2 regions of the Micromonospora sp. NBC_01412 genome follow, and region 1 is predicted to be linked to the other one. Evidence: riboswitches for the same ligand, from Rfam matches in the RefSeq annotation. Region 1 holds a riboswitch; the other holds the start of a gene.

Region 1 (11,966 bases):
ACGGCCGCGGTCAGCGCCCCCTTCTCCCCCACCGTGGAGCGCAGGATCTCCAGGCCGTGCGCGGTGGAGTCGGTCGCGATGACGAACGAGATCGGCCCGAACCACTCCCGCGAGTACGTCCCGGTGTCGCCGGCCGCCAGCTTCACGATCGTCGGGGTGCGGACCACCGCGCCGGGGTAGGACGGGTGCTCGACGACCCGCGACTCCAGCACGGCCTCGCCGACTTTGGTGACCTCGTCGAGGCGCTCAAGCACCCCGTCGTTGACAATCGCCCCGGTCAGCTCGACGCCCCGGGCCGGGTCGGCGGTGATCTTGCCGACCGCCGCGGCGATCCCGGCGGCCACCTCGTCGAAGCTCTTGTGCCCCTGGTCGGTGTCGATCCCGTCGGACGGGATCAGCAGGTTCTGCGAGGTGGTGCACATCTGGCCGCTGTAGAGGGTCAGCGTGAAGCCCAGGTTGCGGCACATCCCGGCGAAGTCGTCGGTGGAGTCGATCACCACCGTGTTCAGGCCGGCCTTCTCGGTGTAGACCGTCGCCTGCCGGGCGTTGGCCTCCAGCCAGTCGCCGTACTCGGTGGAGCCGGTGAAGTCGACGATCTTCACGGCCGGGTGCAGGGCGAGCGTCGAGGCGAGCTTCTCGCCGGGGGCCTCGGGGGCGAGCAGCACCAGGTCGGGGTCGAAGCCGGCCTCGGCGAGCACCTCCCGGGCGTAGCGCACGGTGATGGCCAGCGGCAACACCGCGCGCGGGTGCGGCTTGACCACCACCGGGTTGCCGGTGACCAGCGAGGCGAACAGCCCCGGGTACGAGTTCCAGGTCGGGAAGGTGTTGCAGCCGATGACCAGGGCCACCCCGCGCGGCACCACGTGGAACGTCTTGGTCATCCGCAGCGGGTCGCCCTTGCCGGCGGGCTTCTCCCAGCCGGCCGTCCCCGGGTGCCGGGTCATCTCCGCGTACGCGTAGGCGATCGCCTCCAGCGCCCGGTCCAGCGCGTGCGTCCCGCCGGCCTGGAAGGCCATCACGAACGCCTGTCCGCTGGTGAACTGCACCGCGTTGGCCAGCTCGAAGACGTGCTTGTGCAACCGGTCGAGGATCTCCAGGCAGACCCCCGCCCGGGCCTGCGGGCCGGCGTCGCGCCAGGCCGGCAGCGCGGCGGAGGCTGCGGCGACCAGCTCGTCGGCGCCGGCATGCGGGTAACGGACGTTCAGCTCCAGCCCGAACGGGCTCGCCTCGGTGGCCACCCGGTCGCCGGCGCCCGGCTGGTCGAGCGGGAAGTCGCCGTTCAGGTACGCCTCGAAGGCCGCCTTGCCGTCGGCGGCGGCGGTCTCGCCGTACAACCGGGGGCTGGGTGATTCCGGGTAGGCGGACCAGTACCCACGCTCCGCGATCGCGGTCAGCGCACGGTTGAGGGTGTCGGCGTGCCTGTCGTGCAGGGGATGCGGGGTCTCCGTCATGCCAGCCATCATGCCCCAGCCGCGAACCGGACAGTAGGGGCCGGCGACCGCCGTCGGCGTGCCGGGACGTCGGCGAGGTGCAGGCCGGTGGTCGGCTCGTCGAGGACGCCGCCGCCCGGGCCGGCGCGGCGCTGAACAGCCGGGCGTCGCACCGGCGGGCCGGTCAGAGGGTGAGCTGCCAGTCGGTCCAGGCGTCGACGGGACGGAAGCCGAGCCGCTCGTTGATGGCGATCATGTGCCCGTTGGCAGCCGCGTTGAAGGTGTCCACGAAGCGCAGCTCCGGCTCGTGGGCGAGGGCGTACCGCAGGTTCTCCGCCTTCGCCAGCAGCCCGAGCCGGTGCCCCCGGTGTGCCGGGTCGACGATGGTGATCTGCTGGAACGCGTGCCACGACGCGCTGGGGCCGACGTCGAGCAGCGTCCAGGCGACCAGCCGGCCGGAGGCCACGTGCACCGCCCCATGGTGGTAGCAGCGGCGGCCCCGGACGTCGAGCGCCCGTTCCATGCCCCGCATCCGCTCGACGTCGATCCGCTCCGGCTCCCACTCCAGGTCCCCCAGTGGGGCGTCGGTCATCAGCCGGCCTTCGAGGTAGGCCACGTCGGCGACGTACTCCTCGGGGGCGGGCCCCCGCCAGCGGACGATGCGGTAGCCGGCGGCGGGCCGGGCGTCGGCGAGCAGCGCGTCGAGCGCGGCCGGATCGAGCCGGGCGGCGTCGAGCCGGCGGCGGACCTGGGCGAGCACCGGTCGCCCGCCCACCGCAGCGGCGAACGCTCCGCCGGCCCCGTCGCGGCCCGGCCCGTCGGGCAGGGCCGAGACGGCCATCCCGGCCACCCGCTTGCGCCCCCGCTCGCGCAGCACCCGCAGGCCGTGCTCGTGCAGCGCCCGGCCGACCCCGTGCCGGCGGTGCTCGGGGTCCACGAACAGGTCCACGGTGGCGTTGTCGGTGTTGTCGAGCTGCCGCAGGATCAGGCCGAGGTAGCCGGCCGGCACGCCGTCGCGGCGGGCGAGCGCCCAGACCGGCATCACGCCCGGCATCGGGTGGCGGAGCCCGGCCTCGAACCGCCGCCGGCACAGCGGCGGGAAGTCGGGGACGTCCGCAGCCTCGGCCGCCGCCCTGATCCGGTACGCCGCGTCGACGGCGCCCTGGTCGGCCGGGTCGACCGGCGTGATCGTGATGCCCATGGGCTGAGGGTGACCCGGGAAAGACGATCGGGCCAGCGAATTAATCGCTGGCCCGATCGGACGTGGTCGGGAGGGACGATCGCACAACGCCTTCGGCGTTGGGTCGCAAGAACTGAAAGTCTTCGGCGAAACGCCCTCCCGCACCGAGCATCTTGCGCCGTCCGGTTCCTGCCGTCAAGTCCCCGGCGGTGGGTTTCTCTCACCCACGGCAAAAAGTCCGTTACCCGGTGGATCCGCCTCATCCCCCGTCCGGTGGATCAACCCGTCCACCGGACGGTCGGGTCCGGAGCGGTGGGGTGCGGCATGCGGCGCTTCCGGGGCAGGCCAGGGGAAGGGCCGCATGCCGCACCAGGGTCGATGGAACAGTCAGCCGAGCAGGCCGGCGTCCCGGGCGGCGCGCAGCGAGGGCCTGATCCGGTGGGTCGGGCCGACCTGGCCGGCGATGGCGTCGATGGTCTTCAGCCCCTCGCCGGTGTTGAACACCACAGTCTCCGCCGCCGGGTCGAGCCGGCCGGACTCGACCAGCTTGCGCAGCACGGCCACGGTCACCCCGCCGGCCGTCTCGGCGAAGACCCCGGTGGTCCGGGCCAGCAGCCGGATGCCGTCGCGGATCTCGTCGTCGTCGGCGTACTCCATCCAGCCGTCGGTGCGTCGGACGGCCTCCAGCGCGTACAGGCCGGCGGCCGGGTCGCCGATGTTGAGCGATTTGGCGATGCCGGTCGGCCTGACCGGGGTGATGACGTCGGTGTCGGCGTGCAGGGCGGCGGCGATCGGGTTGCAGCCGGCGGACTGTGCGCCGAAGACCTTCCAGCCGCCGGCCGGGGCCTCGACGAGGCCGATCTCGACCAGCTCGCTGAACGCCTTGTCGATCTTGGTGAGCAGCTCGCCGCTGGCCATCGGGATGACCACCTGGGCCGGGATGCGCCAGCCGAGCTGCTCGGCCACCTCGTACCCGAGGGTCTTGGAGCCCTCGGCGTAGTACGGGCGGACGTTGACGTTGACGAACGCCGTGTCCTCGAACTCGTCGGTCTCCACCAGCTCGCCGCAGAGCCGGTTCACGTCGTCGTACGAGCCGTCGACGGCGACCAGCTCGCCCCCGTAGACGGCGGTGGTGACCACCTTGCCCGCCTCCAGGTCGCTGGGGATGAACACGACCGACGGGACCCCGGCGCGGGCCGCGTGCGCGGCGACGGAGTTGGCCAGGTTGCCGGTCGAGGCGCAGGCGAACCGGGTGAAGCCGAGCGCCCGGGCGGCGGTGAGGGCCACCGAGACCACCCGGTCCTTGAACGAGTGGGTGGGATTCGCGCTGTCGTCCTTGACCCAGAGCGGGGCGGTGATGCCCAGCTCGGCGGCGAGGTTGGGCGCGGCGACCAGCGGAGTCAGCCCCGGGTCGACGGTCACCCGGGTCGCCGGGTCCTGGCCGGCCGGGAGGAGGGCGGCGTACCGCCAGATGTTCTGCGGGCCGGCCTCGATCTGCTCGCGGGTCACCCGGGCCAGGGCGGCGGTGTCGTAGTCCACCTCAAGGGGGCCGAAACACTCGTAGCAGGCGTGCTGCGCGGCGAGCGGGTAGCGCGCGGTGCAGGCCCGGCAGACCAGGGCGCGGGCGGGGCTGGCGGTGGTGTCGATGCCGGACGCGGCGAGGGTCGACGTCATATCGAGGAGGTCCTCTCATCTTTCCCCGCATCGCACCTTGCGGCGGGGACGGAATTGGCACCTGTCCGCACCGCTCGTCGTCGAGCGCGCGGGTGGTTGCCGGGGCTTCGTCGGGCCGTATCCCTCTGCCCCTCTGGATGAGGTATTCAGTTGTGGGCACGAGTCTACGGCGGATCCCCCGCGCCGCCACCCGAGGTTCTCAGCGTGTGGGCCATTTCGCGGACGCAGATCAGTCACACCGTCACCGTCGGCGTCGGTGTGACCACCGCTCGGAAATTCGGCCCCAGTCGATGCAATGGGGGGTCCGCGTGCGGGGTGGCCTGGGGTTTCTACGCTCACCGCGTGACGTACCCCCCGATGCCCGGCATGCCCGGGCCACCGCCACCCCCGAAGTCCCGCGGACTCAGCCGGACGACCCGAACCGTGATCATCGTGGTCGCCGTGGTGGCACTGCTCTGCTGCGCCGGCGCGGCCGGCGGTGGCTTCTGGCTGTTCCGCACCGTGCAGGGCACCATCACCCCGGCCCGGGACGCCGCGACCGTGTACCTGGACGACGTGGAGGCGGGCAACTACCCGGCCGCGTACGCCCGGCTCTGCGAGCGCCTGCGCGGCCGGCAGACCGAGGCGGAGTTCACCCGGGCCCGGCAGGCCGAGCCACCCCTGGACGGGTACAAGGTCACCGACACCCAGGTGCACACCACCACCAACGGCGACACCAGCGCCGAGGTGACCATCAAGATCGCGGACCGGAACAGGGTCATCAACCTGGTCAAGGAGGGTGGCGACTGGCGGGTCTGCGGGGGCTGACCGGGTGGCCCCGCCGGTCGGGCCCCTGCGTCGACGGGCCCCGGCCGAGGCCTTGATCACCCGGGTGGCGCGGGGCCGCTACGGTGCGGGAAGCCCACCCCCCGAGAGAGGAACTGGCCGATGCGCCGGACCCTGCCCAGCCTCGCGATCCTCGCCCTGGCCTGCCTGTTGACCGCGGGTTGCGACCCCGGGGGGTCGACCTCCTCGGCGGGTACGACCTCCGCCCCGGCCGCCGACGACCCGGCCGCCCCGGCGGAGGACGGCCCGGAGCCGGCCCCGGCGACGACGGGCCCCGCCGCACCGCCGGAACCGACTGTCGCCAGCACCACCGCCGCGCCGCCGAAGCCCGCGCCGAAGAAGGTGCCCGCGCTGACCTGCAAGCAGCTCGCCGGTGCCCACGTCGGCAGCACCAAGGTCCCCTACCAGGGGTACGCCGACTACCTCCCGCTGTCCGAGGGCGTCTGGTCCGGCGAGGACGGTGCCACCGTCACCCTTCAGAAGCCCTGCGGGATCGGCGACCTCGACGGCGACGGCGCGGCGGACGCGGTCGGCGCGGTCACCCTGAACAGCGGGGGCAGCGGCACCTTCCACACGCTGGTGGTGTGGCGCAACGCCGACGGTGAGCCGGTCTACCGCAGCCTGGCCGAGCTGGACGACCGGACCCCGGTCGTCTCGATCACCGTGTCGGGCGGCAAGGCGAAGGTCGTCTGGCTGACCCGCTCCGCCGACCGCAGCATGGCCGAGCTGGACATCCGGCGCACCTCGTACTACCAGCTCTCCGGAACCACGTTCACCGAGGTCAGCCACACCGACGCGCCGTACAAGCCATAGCGGATCGCGCTGCCAGCGGGGCGATGTCCTCGCACTCCGGACACCGCCCCGCCGGCAGCGACGACGGGCCGTGGCACAGGAATAGCAGACCCCATTTCGGCCAGTTCTGCCACCAGGAAAGAACAGGCCCCGGTCGGCTGGGGAGCATGGGCACCCCGGAATGCCCCGCAGCCCTCTCCTCAGGAGAGGGCTGCGGCTGGGCAGCCGTCGGTGAGTGCGTCGATTGCCCGCTGGATTCGGTTGTCCGTCGTTGAGTCGGTCTGGCCGGTGAGTGCGACGTGGTGCAGCACGCCGACCACCGCCAATGCCAGTGCCTCAGTGTCGGCACCTGCGGGTACGCGCCCGAGTCTCTGCTCGGCGGCCAGGTAGCCGGCGATCGCACGCTCGATCCCCTGCAACCCGGAGATCCCGCTGCCCAGCGTGGCTTCGACGTTGGCCGCCAGCTCGGGCCGGAAGGCTGTCAGCCGGGTCAACGCCGTCAGCGTGCCCAGCGGCGTCGTCAGGACGGCTTGGTGCAGATTCCCGGCGACCGTGCCCGATCCGGCGCGTTCCGGCAGGTCGGCCACCGCGCCGGAGATGTGGAAGGCCCGGTCGATCGCGTATCCGGTCAGGAAGTCATCGAAGTTCGCGAAGTGTGCGTAGAGCAGCCCGGTCGCGACGCCGGCCTCGCGCGTCACAGCCCGGCCGGTGAGCCGGCTCAGCCCGTCTTGCGCGATCAACCGCTCGACGGCAGCGAAGAGTTGCTGTCTGAGCCCTGGGATGGCTACTCCGCGCGGCATGTCTTGAGTCTAGGCGGTGCCACCCGCCGCCGTTGCGCCAGGATGAGCAGTCGCTCATACTCGTTTGAACAGATGCTCATTCTTGGTTTCGGGGTGCTGGATGAAACATGCGGTGATCGTGGGTGCGGGCATAGCCGGGCTGGCCACCGCCCTACGGCTCGGACAGGACGGGTGGCACACCGTCGTGGTGGAACGCGCCCCGGCCCGCCGCAGCAGCGGCTACATGGTGAACCTGATCGGGCCGGGCTACGACGCCGCCGAACGCCTCGGCCTGCTCCCCGCGCTGTCCGCCCACGACCTGGGACTGTTCACCACCGTGCTGGTCCGCGCCGACGGACGACCCAAGTTCACCGTGCCGGCCACCATCGCCGAGGCAGCCCTCGACAAACGGGCCATGACGGTGTTTCGCGGTGACCTGGAGTCCAGGCTCTACGAAGCGGTGCGCGACCGTGCCGACATCCGCTTCGGCACCACCGTCACGTCCATCGACCAGGACACCGACCACGTGCGGGTGGCGCTGAGCGATGGCACCACCCAGCACGCCGACCTGTTGGTCGGTGCCGACGGAGTGCACTCCGCCACCCGTACCGCCGTGTTTGGCTCCGGCTTCCAGGTCGACCTCCCGTACCTCGTGGCCGCCTTCCCCCTGACCCACCCGGTGCCCGGGGTGCCCGAATCGTCCGCCACCACGTTCATCGGCCCGCGTCGCACAGCGGCAATCGTCAACCTGGGCCCGGAACGATCATCGGCGTTCTTCACGTACCGATGCGAAGACCCGGCCGCCGATCTCAGGCGCGGACCGGTGGACTCGCTCGGCGCGGCGTTCGGGGATCTGGACGGTGGCGTAACTGATGCGATCCGCCATCTCGGCAAGGACCCGACCAGCGCCTACTTCGACGCCGTCAGCCAGGTCGTCATGCCGAACTGGAGCACCGGCCGGGTCGTGCTACTCGGAGACGCGGCATGGTGCGTCACGCTCTTCGCCGGACACGGCGCGGCCCTCGCACTGGCCGGAGCCGACCAACTCGGCACCGCCCTGCAGCGGCACGACGACATCCCGGCGGCCCTGGCCGAGTGGGAGGCAGGGCTGCGCCCCGAAGCCACCAAACGACAGGCACTCGCCCGCCGGGGAATGCTCCAGTACGCGCCACCCAGCCGGTTCCACGTATGGATGAGCGACCTGACCATCCGGGCGATCACGCTCCCCGGCATCCGCGGCCTCGTCCGTCGAAGCATCGAACGCGCAAACCACTGAGACACAACGCCTCGGACGACGAAACGCCGTTCTCCATCCGGCTCACCGACGACAGTGGTGTCCTCCTCGGCGGAATCACCGGGTGGACCTGGGGCGGCTGCGGCGGCATCACCTCACTGTGGCTGGAATCGGAACAGCGAGGCCAAGGCTTGGGCAGCCGCCTGTTGATCGCCGCCGAGGACGAGATCCGACGGCGCGGCTGTGACCGGGCCGTCGTCGCGACCATGTCCTTCCAGGCGCCCGGCTTCTACCGACGGCACGGCTACCAGGAAGTCGGGCGTACGCCGGACATGCCGGACGGAACCGCGAAGCACCACTTCTACAAGCGGTTGAGCGCGGTGGATCCGGCAGATTCTGTGAACTCCTGACCACCCCGGCGCAGGTCGGCATGGAGACGACCTCCTGCGCTGCGCCGACCTGGGCACAGGCGTCAGCCGCCGGACCGGGCGTCGCTCCCTCGGCCGGACACCCCTCGGCCGGGCCTCGCTACCTTCGGACCGTCCAGCGGCCAACGTCGTCCACTGCGATGTGGCGCCACCGATCCCCATCTTCGACACACGGCCCGCCCGTCGGTGGGGCTCCACGATGTCGCACCACCGGTACCGCACCCGATTCTTGGACAGTTCTCGTCCACCGTGGACGAGAACTGTCCAAGAATCGCGATTTACCGAGCGCCGGCGGGTTGGTTTTTATGATCATCGAGGTGCGACGGCGGCACCTCGCCAGTTCGCGCGTACCCGCGTCTGGTGCGACGCCCGCATCGAGGGTTCCGACCGCTGCCCACGCCCGCCCGACCACGACGGCCCGTGCGAGCCGGACCCGGCGAATCCTGCTTGAGCGCAACGTGCCTGGCGGGCCAGCACTCTCCATGAACGTTTGCTGAGATTGGAGAAGACACCCGGCGTGTCGTCTCATTAATCATCAAACGATCAAGGTGCTGCGCCGACTCGTGGCCGGCAATCGGCCCGCTGCCGGCCGTCAGCTCGTGATGTCCTTGCGGGTGAAGCGCCAGAAGGCCAGCGACCAGAACAGGGTGGCGTAGGCGATCGCCGAGATGCAGCCGCGCACCACGTCGTCGGTCTGCACCGGCGTCGACAGCAGCCCCAGCCAGGCGTTGGCGTAGTGGGTGGGCAGGAACGCCCGGATCCCGCCGAGCGCGGTGATCTGGTCCAGGATGCTGGACAGGATCCAGAGCAGCACCGCACCGCCGACCGCGCCGAGCGCCGCGTCCGTGACGACCGAGAGCAGGAACGCCAGCCCGGCCACCGCCAGCAGGACGACCGCCAGGTAGCCGAGCACGGCCAGCAGCCGCAGCAGCCCCTCCCCCGGCTCCAACTGGGCCGACACCTGGCTGCTCAGCGGCTCCCAGCCGTACCGGAGGGTGCCGGCGAGCAGGGCGGTGCCGGCGAGCAGCAGCAGGGCCAGCCCCGAGTACGCGAGCGCGACCAGCAGCTTCACCGCGAGCAACCGGGCCCGGGGCACCGGGACGGCCAGCAGGTAGCGCAGGCTGCCCCAGCTCGCCTCGCTGGCCACCGTGTCGCCGCAGAACAGCGCCACCACCACGACCAGCAGGAACGACGCCGAGACCAGCAGCGCGAAGAGGGTGAAGTTCAGCCCGCCCGAGGTGGCCAGGTCGGACAGGCTGGCGAACTCGCCCCCGCCGTTGCGGTCGTCCTCGCCGGAGTCGAACTGGAACGCGATCAGGATGATCAACGGCAGCAGCACCATGAACCCGAGCGCGAGCTGGGTACGCCGCCGGGACGCCTGCCGGCGGAACTCCGCCGCGAACGGCAGGGTGGCCGAGGGGCGGTAGCCCGCCGCCGCGCCCACCGTGGAGGACGACTGCGTCATCACCGGTCCCCACTTCCCCGAGAGTTCTCGCCCACCAGGGCGAGGAACGCGTCCTCCAGGCGGCGGCGCGGCACCACCCGGTCCACCCCGATCCCGGCCCGGACCAGCTCCGCCACCACCTCGCTGCGGGCGGTGCCGTTGGTGTCCACCACCAGGTTCCCGTCGGAGTCCGGCAGCACCGTGACCCCGTCCAGCCGGCCCAGCACGTCGCGCGCGGCGGCCGGGTCGCTGACGTCGATCAACACGCTCGGCGACTCGCCGACGATGTCCTCGACCGGGCCGGACGCCACGATCCGCCCCTTGTTGACCACCACCGCGTGGGTGCAGGTCTGCTCCACCTCGGCGAGCAGGTGGCTGGAGACCAGCACCGCCCGCCCGTCGGTGGCGTAGCGCTGGAGCACCCGGCGCATCTCGGCGATCTGCGGCGGGTCCAGGCCGTCCGTCGGCTCGTCGAGCACCAGCAGCTCGGGCAGGCCGAGCATGGCCTGGGCGATGGCCAGCCGCTGCCGCATGCCGTGGCTGTACTTGCGGGTCTTGCGGTGCACCGAGTCGCCGAGCCCGGCGATCTCCAGCGCCTCGTCGAAGTGCGCGTCCGCCCAGGGCCGGCCGGTGGCCCGCCAGTACGCCTTGAGGTTGTCCAGGCCGGACAGGTGCGGCAGGAAGCCGGGGCCCTCGACCAGCGACCCGATCCGGGACAGCACCGGCGAGCCGGGGACCAGCCTGCGGCCGAAGACGTAGATCTCCCCGGCGGTCGGCTGGGTCAGCCCCATCAGCACCCGCAGCGTGGTGGTCTTGCCCGCGCCGTTGGGCCCGAGCAGGCCGACGACCTGGCCGGGGTGCACCTCGAAGTCGACGTTCGACACGGCGACGAAGCCGTCCGCGTACTCCTTGCGGAGTTGCCGGACGGCCAGCGGGACGCCCGCGTACTCGGGGTGGACCGAGCTGTCCTGGCGGCGGTGCCGGCGGCGGGCCAGCAGGACGACCGCGACGAGCCCGACGGCGATCGCGGCCAGCAGCCCGGCGAGCACCCAGCGCCAGACGACCGCCGTGGTGGGGATCGGCTCGCCGGCCACGGTGGGCAGCACGACCGGGCCGTCGCCGGCCGCCACGGTGTAGACGGTCGGCTCGGCCGGCGTGGTGTACGCCTGGTCGGTGGTGGCCACCGTGATCCGCAGCCGGTGCCCGGCCTCGATCCGGCGGACGATCGCCGGGAGCGTCACGGTGACCGGCGTCGCGGCCCCGACCTCCGCCGGCAGCCCGGTCAGCCGGACCGGGGCGACCAGCCCGTTCGGCAGGGTCGCCGCGCCGTCGGGGTCGACGTCGTAGAGCTTGACGAACAGCACCGCCTCCCCGGTGGGCGACGCCGCCCGGATCGAGAGGGTCGGCGAGCCGGCCACGTCCACCGCCTCGGCCAGCGGCTCCGACTCGAACCGGGCGTGCTGGCCGGGTACGTCGCCGGCCACCCCGTCCAGCAGCGAGCCGAGCGCGCCGGCGAACGGCACCGACGAGATGGCCGCCGGGTTGCCGTTCGGCGGGTTGGCGACGGGCTGGGCCGGGCCGGTCACCGCGACCTCGCGGCGCCCGTCGCCGGCCAGGCCGGGGTAGTCGGCGGTACGGAAGCCGGTGGCGACCAGGCCGCGGTCGAGGGCGTCGAAGCCGGCGATCCGCGAGTACGTGAAGTCGTCGCCGGGTGCCCCGCCCTCGCCCCTGACGTAGTGGTCCAGCCACTGGAGGGTCAGGTACTTCACCCGGTCGGAGTCGTTGCGCGGCCCCGCGCCGCCGTCGTGGCCGCCGGTGTACCAGGCGACCCGGACCGGGGTGCCGGCGGCGGCGATGCCGCGGGCGTTGGCGTCCGCCTCGGCGAGCGGGAAGAGGCTGTCCGCCTCGCCCTGCACCAGCAGGGTCGGCGCCTTGATCTTCTCCAGCACGCCGGCCGGGCTGGACCGGCGCAGCAGGTCCACGTCGGCCTGTTCGGCCTGCCCGGTGGTGGCGATCCGCAGGTACGCGGCGCAGACGTCGGCGGCGAACCGGCCGCAGGCCGGGTCGGCCGCGCCCGCCGGGGTGCGCCCGGAGCCGGTGCCCGGCCCCGAGCCCGGTGCCGGGCTGGGCGGCCCGGCCGAGGCGGGGGCGCCCTCCGGCTCGGCGGCCGAGGTGCCGGA
Region 2 (11,966 bases), 3.6 Mb from region 1:
GATCCGTCCGCCTCCGGCTCGCCGCCGCCACGGTGGCGGTGCTGCTGGCCGGGGTGGGGGTGGCGGCCACCCTGGAGGGGGAACCCGGCGCCGGCGGCGCGCAGGTGCTCGCGATGGGCCGGGCGGAGCTCTCGGGGAGCCTGCTGCGGGCCGCCCGGCAGTGTCTGACCTGGACGAAGGGCGGGGATTCGTCGTTGACCCTCGACGACCTCGCCGTCGCCGTGGAGCGTGGCGACCGGGCGATGGTGCTGTTCATGTCCGATGCCGGATACCTCACCTGCGAGGTGACCCGGCAGGGCGGTGGGGAGCCGAGCGGCGGGTCGAGCCACGAGCGGTGGCCCCGGTCGGACTGGCTGCCCGGCCCGGTGCAGCGGCTCCTGCTCACGTCCTCGGAGCCCAGAGGTGGGGACGTCGCGGTCAGCGGCCGGGTCAGCGCCCGGGTGCACCGGCTGGTGCTCGACCACGGCGACGGGCGGACCACCACCGCCCGGATCTCCCGGGGCGCGTTCGGGCTGGTCACCCACGCCAGACCCGTGACCGGGAGGGCCGAGCTGGTCAGCTACGACGCCGCTGGCGGCGAGCTGGATCGCCGCCCGCTGTTCCGCCCGTCGGACCGGTTCGACCACTGCTACGCGACCCCATCCGGTGAGGTCATCTACGGTCCGGCCGGTACGGACTGCCGACCTGCGGAACGTTGGACCCGGTAGCCGCCGGGCCCAACGCAGGACCGGGGGACCTCACCGGTGGGGGAGCGGGGCGTCCTGCCCCCGGTTGCCACGCCGGGCCCCGGCGTGGCTCCGGCCCGCCGAGGAGGGTACGCCTCGACGGCGGGCCGGACGCGGGGTCAGCTCGCGGTGCAGGAGGGGGTGCCCGACGGCGGGGTGCCGGCGCCCTGGAAGCCGAACTCGGTCGACTGCCCGGCGGTGAGCCGGCCGTTGTAGCCGACGTTGGTGAACCGGACCGTTCCGGTGGTGCCGCTGTTCTGCGCGTTCCACGCGTTGGTGACCGCCGTGCCCGCCGGCAGCGTGACGGTGGCCGCCCAGCCGTTGGTGCCGGACGAGCCGGCGGTCACCCGCACCGTCGCCACGAAGCCCCCGGTCCAGGTCTGCAGGGACAGCGACGCCGTGCAGCCCGCGCCGGGCGGCGGGGTGGTCGGGGGAGTGGTGGTCGGCGGGACGGTGGTGGGCGGGGTGGTGCCGCCGTTCAGCGCGTCCAGCGTCGCGGTGTACGCGGCCTTCTTGTTGCCGTTGCCGTCGAACAGCAGCGGGGTGCCGCTGGCCCGCCAGGAGTCGGTGTCCCGGATGCCCCACACCGAGATGCCGGTGCAGCGGGACACCGCCAGGCACGCCTTGACGACGGTCGCGTACGAGGTGGCCTGAGCTGTGCCGGAGCCCTCGATGTCCAGCTCGGTGATCTGCACGTCGAGGCCGAGGTTGGCGAACCGTTGCAGGTTCGCCTGGTAGTCGCCGGGCACCGGGGACGCGCTGTTGAAGTGCGACTGGAATCCGACGCAGTCGATCGGCACGCCCCGGGCCTTGAAGTCGGAGACCATCGCGTACACCGCGTTGGACTTCGCGTTCTGCCCGTCCGTGTTGTAGTCGTTGTAGCAGAGCTTCGCGCCCGGGTCGGCGGTGCGGGCGGCGCGGAACGCCACCTCGATCCAGTCGTTGCCGGTGCGCTGGAGGTTCGAGTCGCGCCGGGCGCCGTTGCCGCCGTCGGCGAAGGCCTCGTTGACCACGTCCCAGGAGTGGATCTTTCCCTGGTAGTGGGTGGCGACCTGGGTGACGTGGTTGACCATCGCCGAGCGCAGCGCGCTGCCGCTGAGGTTCTGCGCCCAGCCGGGCTGCTGGGAGTGCCAGGCCAGCGCGTGGCCCCGGACCCGCATGCCGTTGGCCTGGGCGTGGCTGACGATGCGGTCGGCGCTGGTGTAGTTGAACTGGCCCTGGGACGGCTCGGTGGCGTCCCACTTCATCTCGTTCTCGGGGGTGACCATGTTGAACTCGCGGTTCAGGATCCCGACGTACGTGGAATCCGACAGCTTGTTCGCCGCCACCGCGGTGCCGAAGTAGCGGCCCTTCTCGGCCGCCGAGGTGGCGAGGGTGGTGCCGGCGCTGGCCGCGGTGGCCAGGGCCAGCACCGTGCCGGCGGCCACCGTGCCGACGGTGGCGGAGATCAGCGCCGCGCGTCGGCCCGGTCGAACCCTGGCGCTTCCGCGGTCGCGTACTGCTGAGCTGCTCATGCCTGACTGCCCTCCGGGGGATCGAAGTCGTCGCGCGGCCGACGACATCAGCGACTTTCGATACAGGTTATCGAGAAGTTTCGGAAAGCTCTAGTCCGACATTTGCCGGTCATACGTGGCCAACGACGCCGAAAGTTTCGGAACCCTGCCGGCGGGGCGGTCCGGTCAGAGCACCTGGGCCAGGAAGCGGCGCAGCCGGGGGTGCTCGGGACGCTCGAAGATCGCCGCCGGCTCGCCGGCCTCCAGCACCACCCCGCCGTCCATGAACGCCACGGTGTCGGCGACCTCGCGGGCGAAGCCCATCTCGTGGGTCACCACCACCATGGTCATGCCGCCCGCCGACAACTCCGCCATGATGCCCAGCACCCCCTTGACCAGCTCCGGGTCCAGGGCCGAGGTCGCCTCGTCGAAGAGCATCACCTGCGGCTGCAACGCCAGCGCCCGGGCGATCGCCACCCGCTGCTGCTGCCCGCCGGACAGGTGCGCCGGCCGGGCGTCGGCCCGCCCGGCCAGGCCGACCCGCTCCAACTGGGCGCGGGCCACCTGCGCGGCCTCGTCTTCGCCGAGCCGCTTGAGCCGGCGCAGCGCCAGGGTGATGTTGCGCAGCACCGTCATGTGCGGGAAGAGGTTGAACTGCTGGAACACCATGCCGACCCGCTGGCGCAGCGCGTCCGGGTCGTCGCCCAGCACGCTGCGTCCGTCCAGCAGCACGTCCCCGCGGTCCGGCTCGATGAGCCGGTTGATCGTACGCAGCAGGGTGGACTTGCCCGACCCGGACGGCCCGATGACGCAGGCCGTGCCGCCCCGGCCGACGTCCAGGCTCGCGCCGCGCAGCACCCGGTTGGCGCCGAAGGCGAGGTGCACGTCCCGCACGCTCAGGCTCACCGGGGTCGTCGTGCCGGTCGCGGTGCTCATCGCTCGTCCTTTCCCGTGCTCGCGCGGGCGGCGGCGTCGCCGGGCAGCGCGTTCTGCCCGGCGAGCGCCAGCGCGCCGTCGTCCTCGGCCGCCGTGGCCGGCCGGCCCTGCCGCAGCCGCCGGTCGATCCAGTTCACCGCGTGGGTCAGCGGCACGGTCAGCGTCAGGTAGAGCAGGCCCGCCAGCAGCAGCGCCGACTCGTTGCCGGTGGTCGCCGCGTGGTCCTGCCCGATCCGGAACAGCTCCCGCTGGCTGGCCACCAGGCCGAGGAAGTAGACCAGGCTGGAGTCCTTGATCAGGGCGATGAGCTGGTTCACCCAGGCCGGCAGCACCCGGCGGACCCCCTGCGGGATGATCACCAGCCGCATCGCCTCGCCCCAGGAGAACCCCAGCGCCCGGGCCCCCTCCAGCTGGGCGGCCTCCACGCTCTGGATGCCGGCCCGGAAGATCTCCCCGATGTACGCCGCCGCGATCAGCGACAGCGCCAGGATGCCCAGCGGGTACGGGTTCGGCCCCCACACCTGCATGCCCAGCGGTGCCAGGCCGACGCCGATGAGCAGGATCGTCGCCGCCGCCGGCAGGCCGCGGAAGACGTCCGTGTACACCCGCGCCGGCCAGCGCAACCACCGGGTACGCGAGATGCCCGCGACCGCCAGCAGCATGCCCAGCAGCGAGCCGAGCAGGGCGGCCGAGACCGCCAGGATCAGCGTGTTGGGCAGCCCGACGGTCAGCATCTCGGGCAGCGCCGCACGCATGGAGTCCCAGTCGAAGAAGGTCTCCCACAGGGTGCTCAGTGGATCCATCAGTCGTCTTCCCGTCCGCCCCGCTCGCTGGTCATCTGTACCGTCGGCCCGGCGTCGCCCGTGCCGTCACGCCCGCGTACTCAGGACGACGCCGACGGCGACGGCGCGGCAGACCCGGACGGGGCCGCCGCCGATGCGCCCGGCACCGGCACCGAGCCGCTGCCCGGCTTGAAGTCCGCCGGGACCGGCCGGCCCGGGTAGTACTGCTCCTGCAACCGGCTCCAGGTGCCGTCGGCGATGACCTCGTCGAGGCCCTTGTCCAGCGCCGCGCGCAGCGCGTCGTTGCCCTTGGCCACCGCGTACGCGGTCGGGGTGGGGCTGAGCTGCTTCGCGGCCACCGTGATCTTCCCGCCGCTGTCGGCGGCGGACTTCTCGCCGATCTCGGCCGGGGCGATCCAGGCGTCGGCGGTGCCGGCCCTGAGCTGGTTGAGCGCGCCGTTGTAGTCCGGCACCCGCACCGGGTCCAGTTTCTGGCCGGTGGCGTAGTCGTCCTGCACGGTGCCCTGCACGACCACCACCCGCTTGCCGGCGAGCTGGTCGAACCCGGTGATCGGGGAACCGGCCGGGACGTCCAGCCCGAAGTAGCCGAAGTCGTAGCCGTTGCCGAAGTCGACGGTCTTCTTCCGCGCCTCGGTGATGGTGATCGAGGAACTGCCCACGTCGAACTTGCGGTTGTTGACCTGCGACAGCAGCGCGGAGAAGTCGGTGCCGACGAACTCCACCCTCAGGCCGATCTTCTCCGCGACCGCGGTGAGCAGGTCGTTGTCGAAGCCGGTGAACTTTCCGTCCTTCAGGTACACGTTCGGCGGCGCGTCGGTGAGGGTGCCGGCCCGCAGCACGCCGGGCTGGACCAGGCCGTACGGGTTCTCGGCGGCGGCCGAGGTGTCGTCGCCGCAGGCGGTGAGGGCGGCGGCGCCGACGACGGCCGCGACGCCCAGCGCGGCGAACCTGGTCAGGGCAGGGAGGAATCGCACAGGTGTCTCCTGGGATGAGGGCGGCGTGCGGACGGCACACCGTCGGACGCGGCACGCCGGTGGGGCACCGCGGAAGGGGCTGCTACGGAAGAGGGGAGGCGCTCAGCGCGCCGCGTGACGGCGACAGCCGTCGCTGCACACCCGCATCAGGTCCACGTGCCGGCGCCTGATCAGCGCGGGGCGGGATGGTGACGCGGCCGGTGCCGAGCGGGCGGCACCGAGCAGGACGCAAGGACGAGCAGACATGGTTCTCCAAGGTCGGTGTTGACCTGGGGACCAGGCCACGCTTGCACCGGTGACACTCCGGTGCCTGGTCTTCACCCGGGGCACCCCACCGCGGAGGAGGGTTGCCGGCCAGCGAGCCGGGGCTTGACGCTGGCGCTCATGACCTGGGGGGAGCCTAGCAACGGCACCGGGCCGGGCGTCCAGTCGTTATGACCACGCTCACTCCGGCGCCACGTCGGACACGGCCCTCGCCGAGGTTCAGCCCCGGTACGGGGCCAGGCCGGCGCCGAGCAGCGTGAAGGCGTGGTCGGCGGCGGCGACCGCCTCCGGGTGTGCCCGCGCGGCGGTGCGCCCCTCGGTGAGACGGCGCCAGTTGTCCCGCGCGAGCACCCGCTGCGCCGCGACGATCTGTGCCGCCGCGAGCCGGCCGGTCAGCCCGTCGGGCCGGGCCCCGGCCACCGGCCGTCCCCGCTCGTCGCGGCGCGTGCCGGCGGCGTCGTCGAGGGCATCGGCCAGCGCCGCCTCCTCGGCGGCGGCGTGCCCGGCCAGCCGGGCGGCGAGGCTCGGGGTCGAGAAGACCATCCCGTGGTACGCCAACACCCGCGGGTCGTCGTTGAGACCGGTGACCGGGTCGTGGCGGTCCAGCCCGTCGAGGAAGTGCCGGCGTAGCGCGGCGAGCGGCGCCTCGCCCGGGTGTCGGCCGCGCACCACCCGGGCCGACTCGCCCCGGTGGTCGGCGATCCGGTGCAGGACCAGGTCCTCCTTCGTGGCGAAGTACTTGAACAGCGTCGGCTTGGAGACCTCCGCCGCCGCGGCCACCTCGGCGACCGACACCCGGTCGAAGCCTCGCTCGACGAACAGCGAGATCGCCGCCGCCGAGATCGCGTCGTGGGTGCGCTGCCGCTTGCGTTCGCGCAGTCCCTGCTCTCCGGTCACGCGGACCAGGCTATCAGCGACCGATACCAGGTCAATTTCATAACTGAGTTAGAGTGTTAACCCGGTTAAGTTATTTCATCGGAGGTTGCCATGGACGACCGGGTAGACCGGGAACTCGCGCGGGAGCAGGCGCACCTTGCCGCGACCCGCGCCGCGCTCGACCGGATGCGCGACACCGCCCGGCACCGGGTGGCCACCGGCGCGGACGTGGCCGGCGACCGGTGGACCGCCGAGACCCTCGGCCGGATGCTGCGGACCCACGCCAAGGAACTCGCCGAGGAGCCGGACGCCCCGCCCTACTTCGGCCGCCTCCGGTTCGGCGTCGCCGCCGAGGCGGGCGAGCACGCCGGCCAGCGCTACCATCTCGGCCGCCGCCACATCACCGACGAGGCCGGCCACCCGCTCGTCATCGACTGGCGGGCGCCGGTGTCGCGCACCTTCTACCGGGCCACCGCCCGGGACCATCTCGGCGTCGCGGTCCGCCGCCGGTACGGGTGGAGCTCCACCCCGCTGGCCCCGGCCCGGCTGACCGGGTTCGAGGACGAGCACCTCGACCGGGGGGAGGAACTCGGCGGCGGCAGCCGGCTCGTGGCGGCGGAGATCGAGCGTCCCCGGATCGGCCCGATGCGCGACATCGTCGCCACCATCCAGCCCGAACAGGACGAGCTGGTCCGCGCCGACCTCGACACGTCCGTCTGCGTCCAGGGCGCGCCCGGCACCGGCAAGACCGCCGTGGGGCTGCACCGCGCCGCCTGGCTGCTCTACACCCACCGGCGGCAGCTCGGCCGCACCGGGGTGCTGGTGATCGGCCCGAACCCGGCCTTCCTGCGGTACGTCTCGGCCGTGCTGCCCGCGCTCGGCGAGGTCGACGTCGACCAGCGGACCCTGGAGGACCTCCTGGCCCGGCACCCGATCGCGGCCACCGTCGTCGTCGACGATGCCGCAGCCGCCGTCAAGCAGGACATCCGGATGGCCGCCGTGCTCGACCGGGCGCTGTACGGACGCCTTCGCGTACCCGCCGAGGCGCTCACCGTGCCCGACGGGTCCTACCGCTGGCGGTTGCCCGCCGGGGCCGTCGCCGGACTGGTCGCCGAGATCCGGCGGGAGTCCCCGCCCTACGGGATCGGCCGGGAGCGGCTGCGGTCCCGGGTCGTGGGCCTGCTGCAACGACAGGCCGAGCGACGCGTGGAGCTGTCCGGCGCCGCCTGGGCGCGGCGGGTGGGCCGCTGCGCCCCGGTCCGCGACCTCCTCGACCGGGCCTGGCCCGCCGTGCGCCCCGAGGAGCTGCTCGCGAGGCTGCTCGGTGACCCGGATGCGCTCGCCGAGGCGGCCGACGGGACGCTCACCGCCGACGAGCAGAACGCCGTCCGCTGGACCCGCCCGCGCGGCGCCCGGACCGCCCGCTGGTCCGCGGCCGACCTCGTCCTGCTCGACGAGGTCGCCGGGCTGATCGAGCATCCCCCCGGATACGGCCACGTCATCGTCGACGAGGCGCAGGACCTCTCGCCGATGCAGTGCCGCGCCCTCGCCCGCCGCAGCGTCCACGGCTCCCTCACCGTGCTCGGCGACCTGGCCCAGGGCACGACGCCGTGGGCGGCGCGGAGCTGGCCCGACCAGCTGACCCACCTGGGCCGGCCCACGGCCCGGGTCGTGCCGCTGACCGCGGGATTCCGGGTGCCCGGCGCGGTGCTGGCGCCGGCCAACCGGCTGCTCGGGACGCTCGGCGTGGACGTGCCGCCGACCCGGTCCGTCCGCGCCGACGGCCACCTGCGCGTACATCACGCCGACGACCTGGTCGCCGGCGTCCTCGACGCGGTCCGGGACGCGCTCGGGTACGCGGGCTCGGTCGCGGTCATCGGCGTCGACGCGGCCGTCGCGCGGCTCGCCGGCCCGCTGCGCGCCGCCGGCGTCCCGGCCGCCGGGGTGGACGAGGTGGATCCGTCGGCCCGGGTCACCCTGCTGCCCGTGACCCTGGCCAAGGGCCTGGAGTACGACCACGTGGTGCTGGTCGAACCGGCGGACATCGTGGCCGCCGAGGCGCGCGGCCCGCACCGGCTGTACGTGGCCCTGACCAGGGCGGTGTCCCGACTGGACATCGTCCACCACCGGCCCCTGCCGGCGGCGCTGCGCGGCTGACCGGCCGAGGTGCCGCCCCCGTGTCCTGCGGCCTCCTACGGGCACCCGGGCGTGCGTGGTGGGGCCGGCCCACGGCCGGACCCGCCCCACCACGACCGTGGGCCGGTCAGCCCGCCTGGAACGACTGGCGGACCACGCCGCCGACGAGCGCGCACCAGGTGCTGGTGCTGACCTTGCCGTTCGGGTGCAGGCCATGCAGCCGCTGGATGTCCTGGACGGCCTTCTTGGTGGGGTGGTCGAACTCGCCGGTCACCGTGACGTCGGCGTAGCCCTTCGAGTTCAGGATGAACTGCACGGCGCTGACCGGGGCGCCGGTGGCGTTCTTGTCCAGCTCGGGTGCGAGGGTCTCCCAGGTCGGCTCCGTGAGGGTGGCGTCGACGTCGACCGGGATGCCGTTGCGGGCCTGCCAGTCCTGCACGGCGGCGACGGTCGCGGCGTCGAACGCGTTGTTCACCGGCACGACGTAGCCGTGGTGGGTGAGCAGGTACTGCACCACCCGCACGGTGGGGGAGCTGACGAACCGCCACAGGTCCGGCCAGCGGCGGGCCGGCACGTCGCCGATGCTGGTGCCCAGCTCGCGGAAGACCCGCCGGCGCAGTTCCGGGAACTGCCGGTAGAACGCGGCTCCCGGGCACGCGGTGGTGCGGAAGTCCCAGTGCCCGAAGATGTCGTGGGCGTGCAGGCCGTACCGGCGGCCGACCGTGGCGCAGAGCCGGACCAGCGAGTCCAGCAGCTCCTGCGGCGGCGTTTCGGTGACGTACGTGCCCTCGTTCTCGATGCCGATGGCCCGGCCGTTCTCCCCGGGGCAGTGCGCCGAGATCACCTGCCGGTCGCCGGCGGCCAGCCGCTCGAGGCTGCCGCGCCGGCCCTCCAGCACGTGCCCGCCCCGGCTCACGGTGAAGTGCTGGCCGGTGTCGGACCAGCCGTTGCCGTCCATGTGCAGGTCCTGGCAGTCCCGGGCCAGTTTCACGGCCTGGTCCCGCGAGTAGTCGGTGACGTTCGGGAACGCCATGTGGTGCACGATGATCTTGTTGGTGGCGATGGCGCTGAGCGGCAGGGAGCCGGCCGGCGGCCGGGCACCCCACTCGTCGCAGCTGATGATCCAATCGACGTCCGATTCGGACGCCTGCGCGGCGACGGGGAACGCCAGTTCCGTGCCGACGACGGCGACAGCCGCCGCGCCGAGTCCGGCCCGCAACAGGGTGCGGCGGTCCAGCTCGGGGTGGTCGAAGTGCATGACATCTCCTCTGTGGCCGACGACGGCCGGGGTGAAAAGGAGCTTCAGGGGCAACGCGTGAGGTGGAGGATATTTCCAGCTGGCGGGCAACACCAGAGGTGGCGGGCAGGGAGTCGGTGTCGATACGGATACCCGCCAGCCCGCCTACCCGTACACCTAGCTTCCTAGGATGCGCTAGGGGGTGGGGCACCACCCACAGTCAAGCCGAGCGGACGACAAGCAAGGCACCGACGTGCGGCGCGGAGGATGCAACCGTTGCGCCGATGGCGGACTGGACAGCGCCCGCCACAATGAGCGGCGTCCCTGTGTGCCGGGCATAAATCCGGAAGAGCCGTGGAGACCGTCCAATGAGTGGGAACAGCTGGCGGGTGTCCGGCTACACCGAGGTGCGCGAGCTGGGCTCGGGCGCGTCCGGGCGGGTGGTGCTCGCCACCCACGACGCGTCCGGCACGCCGGTCGCCGTGAAGTACCTCGTCGGCGTCCTCGGCGCGGACCCGGCCTTCCGCGATCCCTTCCGAGCCGAGGCCCGGCTGCTGGCCGACATCGACGATCCGCACGTTTCCCGGCTCTACGAGTACGTCGAGTCGACCGGGGGCGCGGCGATCGTGATGGAGTTGGTCAACGGGGTGTCGCTACGGCAGATGCTGCGCGCCAACGGGCCGACCGGGCCGGAGGCCGCGCTCCGCGTCCTCAAGGGGTCCCTCGCCGGGCTCGCCGCCGCGCACGCGCGGGGCGTGGTGCACCGCGACTACAAGCCCGAGAACGTGCTGGTCACCGCCGAGGGGGAGAGCAAGCTCGCGGACTTCGGCATCGCCATGCCGGTCGGCCGGGAGTCGGCCACCACGGTGACCGGCACGCCCCGTTACATGGCCCCGGAGCAGTGGACGGGCGCGGCGGCGTCCCCGGCCTGCGACATCTACGCCGCCACGGCCACCTTCTTCGAGTGTCTGACCGGTCACCCCCCGTACGACGGCCGTAGTCTGCTGGCCCTGCGCGAGCAGCACGCGTACGCGCCGGTCCCCACCGACCCGGCTCCGCCGCCGGTGCACGAGCTGTTGCGCTGGGGGATGGCCAAGCTGCCCGCCGAGCGACCCCAACCGGCGCACGTCTTCCTCGGCATCCTGGAGCAGATCGCCGCCGAGGGGTACGGGGCGGACTGGGAGGAGCGTGGGGTGCGCGAGCTGGCTCGGCGGGCCGCCCTGTTGGCCGCGTTCTTCCCGTTCTCCGATGCCTCGGGCGGCAGCACCAGCGTGGCCAGCACGGTCCTCGTGCCGGACGGCAACCTGGGCACGGGTCGGGAGATCCGTACCGGTCGACGGATGCGCACCGGTCGGGCCCGCCCGGCCCTGCTCGGCGGTGCCCTGGTCGCGGCTGTACTGGTCGGTGGCGTCGGCTACCGGTACGCCTCCGGCGCCGAGCCCGACGTGGTGGCCGTGGCGGACGACGCCGCCCCGGTCGCCGCCCCGGCGCCGGTCGACCCGGCCTCCGGATCCGCCACGCCGCCGCCGGTCACGCCGACCCCGCCGCCGGTCACGCCGACGCCCTCGGTCATCGCCCCGACCACCGGCGGGCCGACGACCGGAGCCCCCACGTCCCGGCCCCCAACGCCGACGGGCCGGCCCACCCGGACTGCGACGCCGACCCCCACCGCGGCCGGCACCCCGCCGGCGCGGGACGTCACCGCCCCCACGGTCGGGGTGCCGAGTGCCCAGTGGACCACCCTGGATCCGAGGGGCTGCCCGTACGGGGCGACGTCGACCCCGGTCACGGTGACGGTCACCGACGACCGGTCGGGCGCCGACGGGCTGCGGGTGTCGTTCCGCTACACGTCTGGCGGGCAGTCCGGCACGGTGGTCATGTCGTCGGTCGGCAAGGGCGTGTTCGAGGGCACTCTCGGCCCGTTCGACCGCCCCGCCGAAAGCGAGCGTATCCCGGTGCAGGTCACCGCCGTCGACGCCGCGGGCAACTCGGCCGGGTCGGGTGGGCCGGCGTACGTGAGCCTGCAGTCGTTCTGCACGCCGGGCTGACCGGGGCGACCGACGATGATGCCGGGAGGCTGGCGATGAGCGATCCGAACGAGCCGACGACGGCACTGCCACTCGGTGGTGTGCGCCCCGGGACGCCGTCCGGCTCGGGGCGGCCGGGCCCGGGGGAGCCGACCGCCGACCTGGGCCGGACGGTGGACCTCGGCCGTACGGTCGGGCTGGGCGGCACGGTTGGGCTGGGCGGCCAGCCCGCTGCGACTGTGCCGCCCGCAGGGGGCTGGGCGTGGCCGTCCGGGCCGCCCGGGCCGGGCGGCCCGGACGCGACGTGGGGCGGGGGCGGCTCTGCGCGTACCGCCGGGGGCTTTACCGGTCCCACGATCGGGGCCGGCGGGACCGCACCGGCCACGGTGGCTGGGCCGACCGTCGGCGGGTCGGTGGGCGAGGTGCGGTTCGGGCCGGGGGTGCCGGCTGCCCCGGCCTGGCGGCAGTCGGGCTCGGTCCGGCGGCCCCGGTCGG

What was found. Region 1 has a riboswitch for S-adenosylmethionine ahead of thrC (threonine synthase). Riboswitches for the same ligand answer to the same signal wherever they lie in the genome.
Region 2: it holds a riboswitch for S-adenosylmethionine, as region 1 does, so the genes downstream of both, OG617_RS30575 (ABC transporter substrate-binding protein) here and thrC (threonine synthase) in region 1, are expected to answer to the same signal.

Annotation. Positions count from the first base shown of each region.
Region 1 is NZ_CP109528.1:2,506,554-2,518,519, forward strand. It holds gene paaN (phenylacetic acid degradation protein PaaN) at 1-1,451, opposite strand, end outside; gene OG617_RS11425 (GNAT family N-acetyltransferase) at 1,615-2,631, opposite strand; gene thrC (threonine synthase) at 2,998-4,284, opposite strand; SAM riboswitch class I at 4,297-4,428, opposite strand; gene OG617_RS11435 (hypothetical protein) at 4,627-5,091, shown strand; gene OG617_RS11440 (hypothetical protein) at 5,212-5,922, shown strand; gene OG617_RS11445 (TetR/AcrR family transcriptional regulator) at 6,102-6,701, opposite strand; gene OG617_RS11450 (FAD-dependent oxidoreductase) at 6,802-7,956, shown strand; gene OG617_RS11455 (GNAT family N-acetyltransferase) at 7,869-8,324, shown strand; gene OG617_RS11460 (ABC transporter permease) at 8,935-9,807, opposite strand; gene OG617_RS11465 (alpha/beta fold hydrolase) at 9,807-11,966, opposite strand, start outside.
Region 2 is NZ_CP109528.1:7,014,232-7,026,197, forward strand. It holds gene OG617_RS30555 (hypothetical protein) at 1-707, shown strand, start outside; gene OG617_RS30560 (endo-1,4-beta-xylanase) at 845-2,239, opposite strand; gene OG617_RS30565 (amino acid ABC transporter ATP-binding protein) at 2,405-3,154, opposite strand; gene OG617_RS30570 (amino acid ABC transporter permease) at 3,151-3,957, opposite strand; gene OG617_RS30575 (ABC transporter substrate-binding protein) at 4,038-4,931, opposite strand; SAM riboswitch class IV at 5,210-5,321, opposite strand; gene OG617_RS30580 (TetR/AcrR family transcriptional regulator) at 5,415-6,092, opposite strand; gene OG617_RS30585 (HelD family protein) at 6,183-8,228, shown strand; gene OG617_RS30590 (N-acetylmuramoyl-L-alanine amidase) at 8,335-9,465, opposite strand; gene OG617_RS30595 (serine/threonine-protein kinase) at 9,813-11,492, shown strand; gene OG617_RS30600 (hypothetical protein) at 11,528-11,966, shown strand, end outside.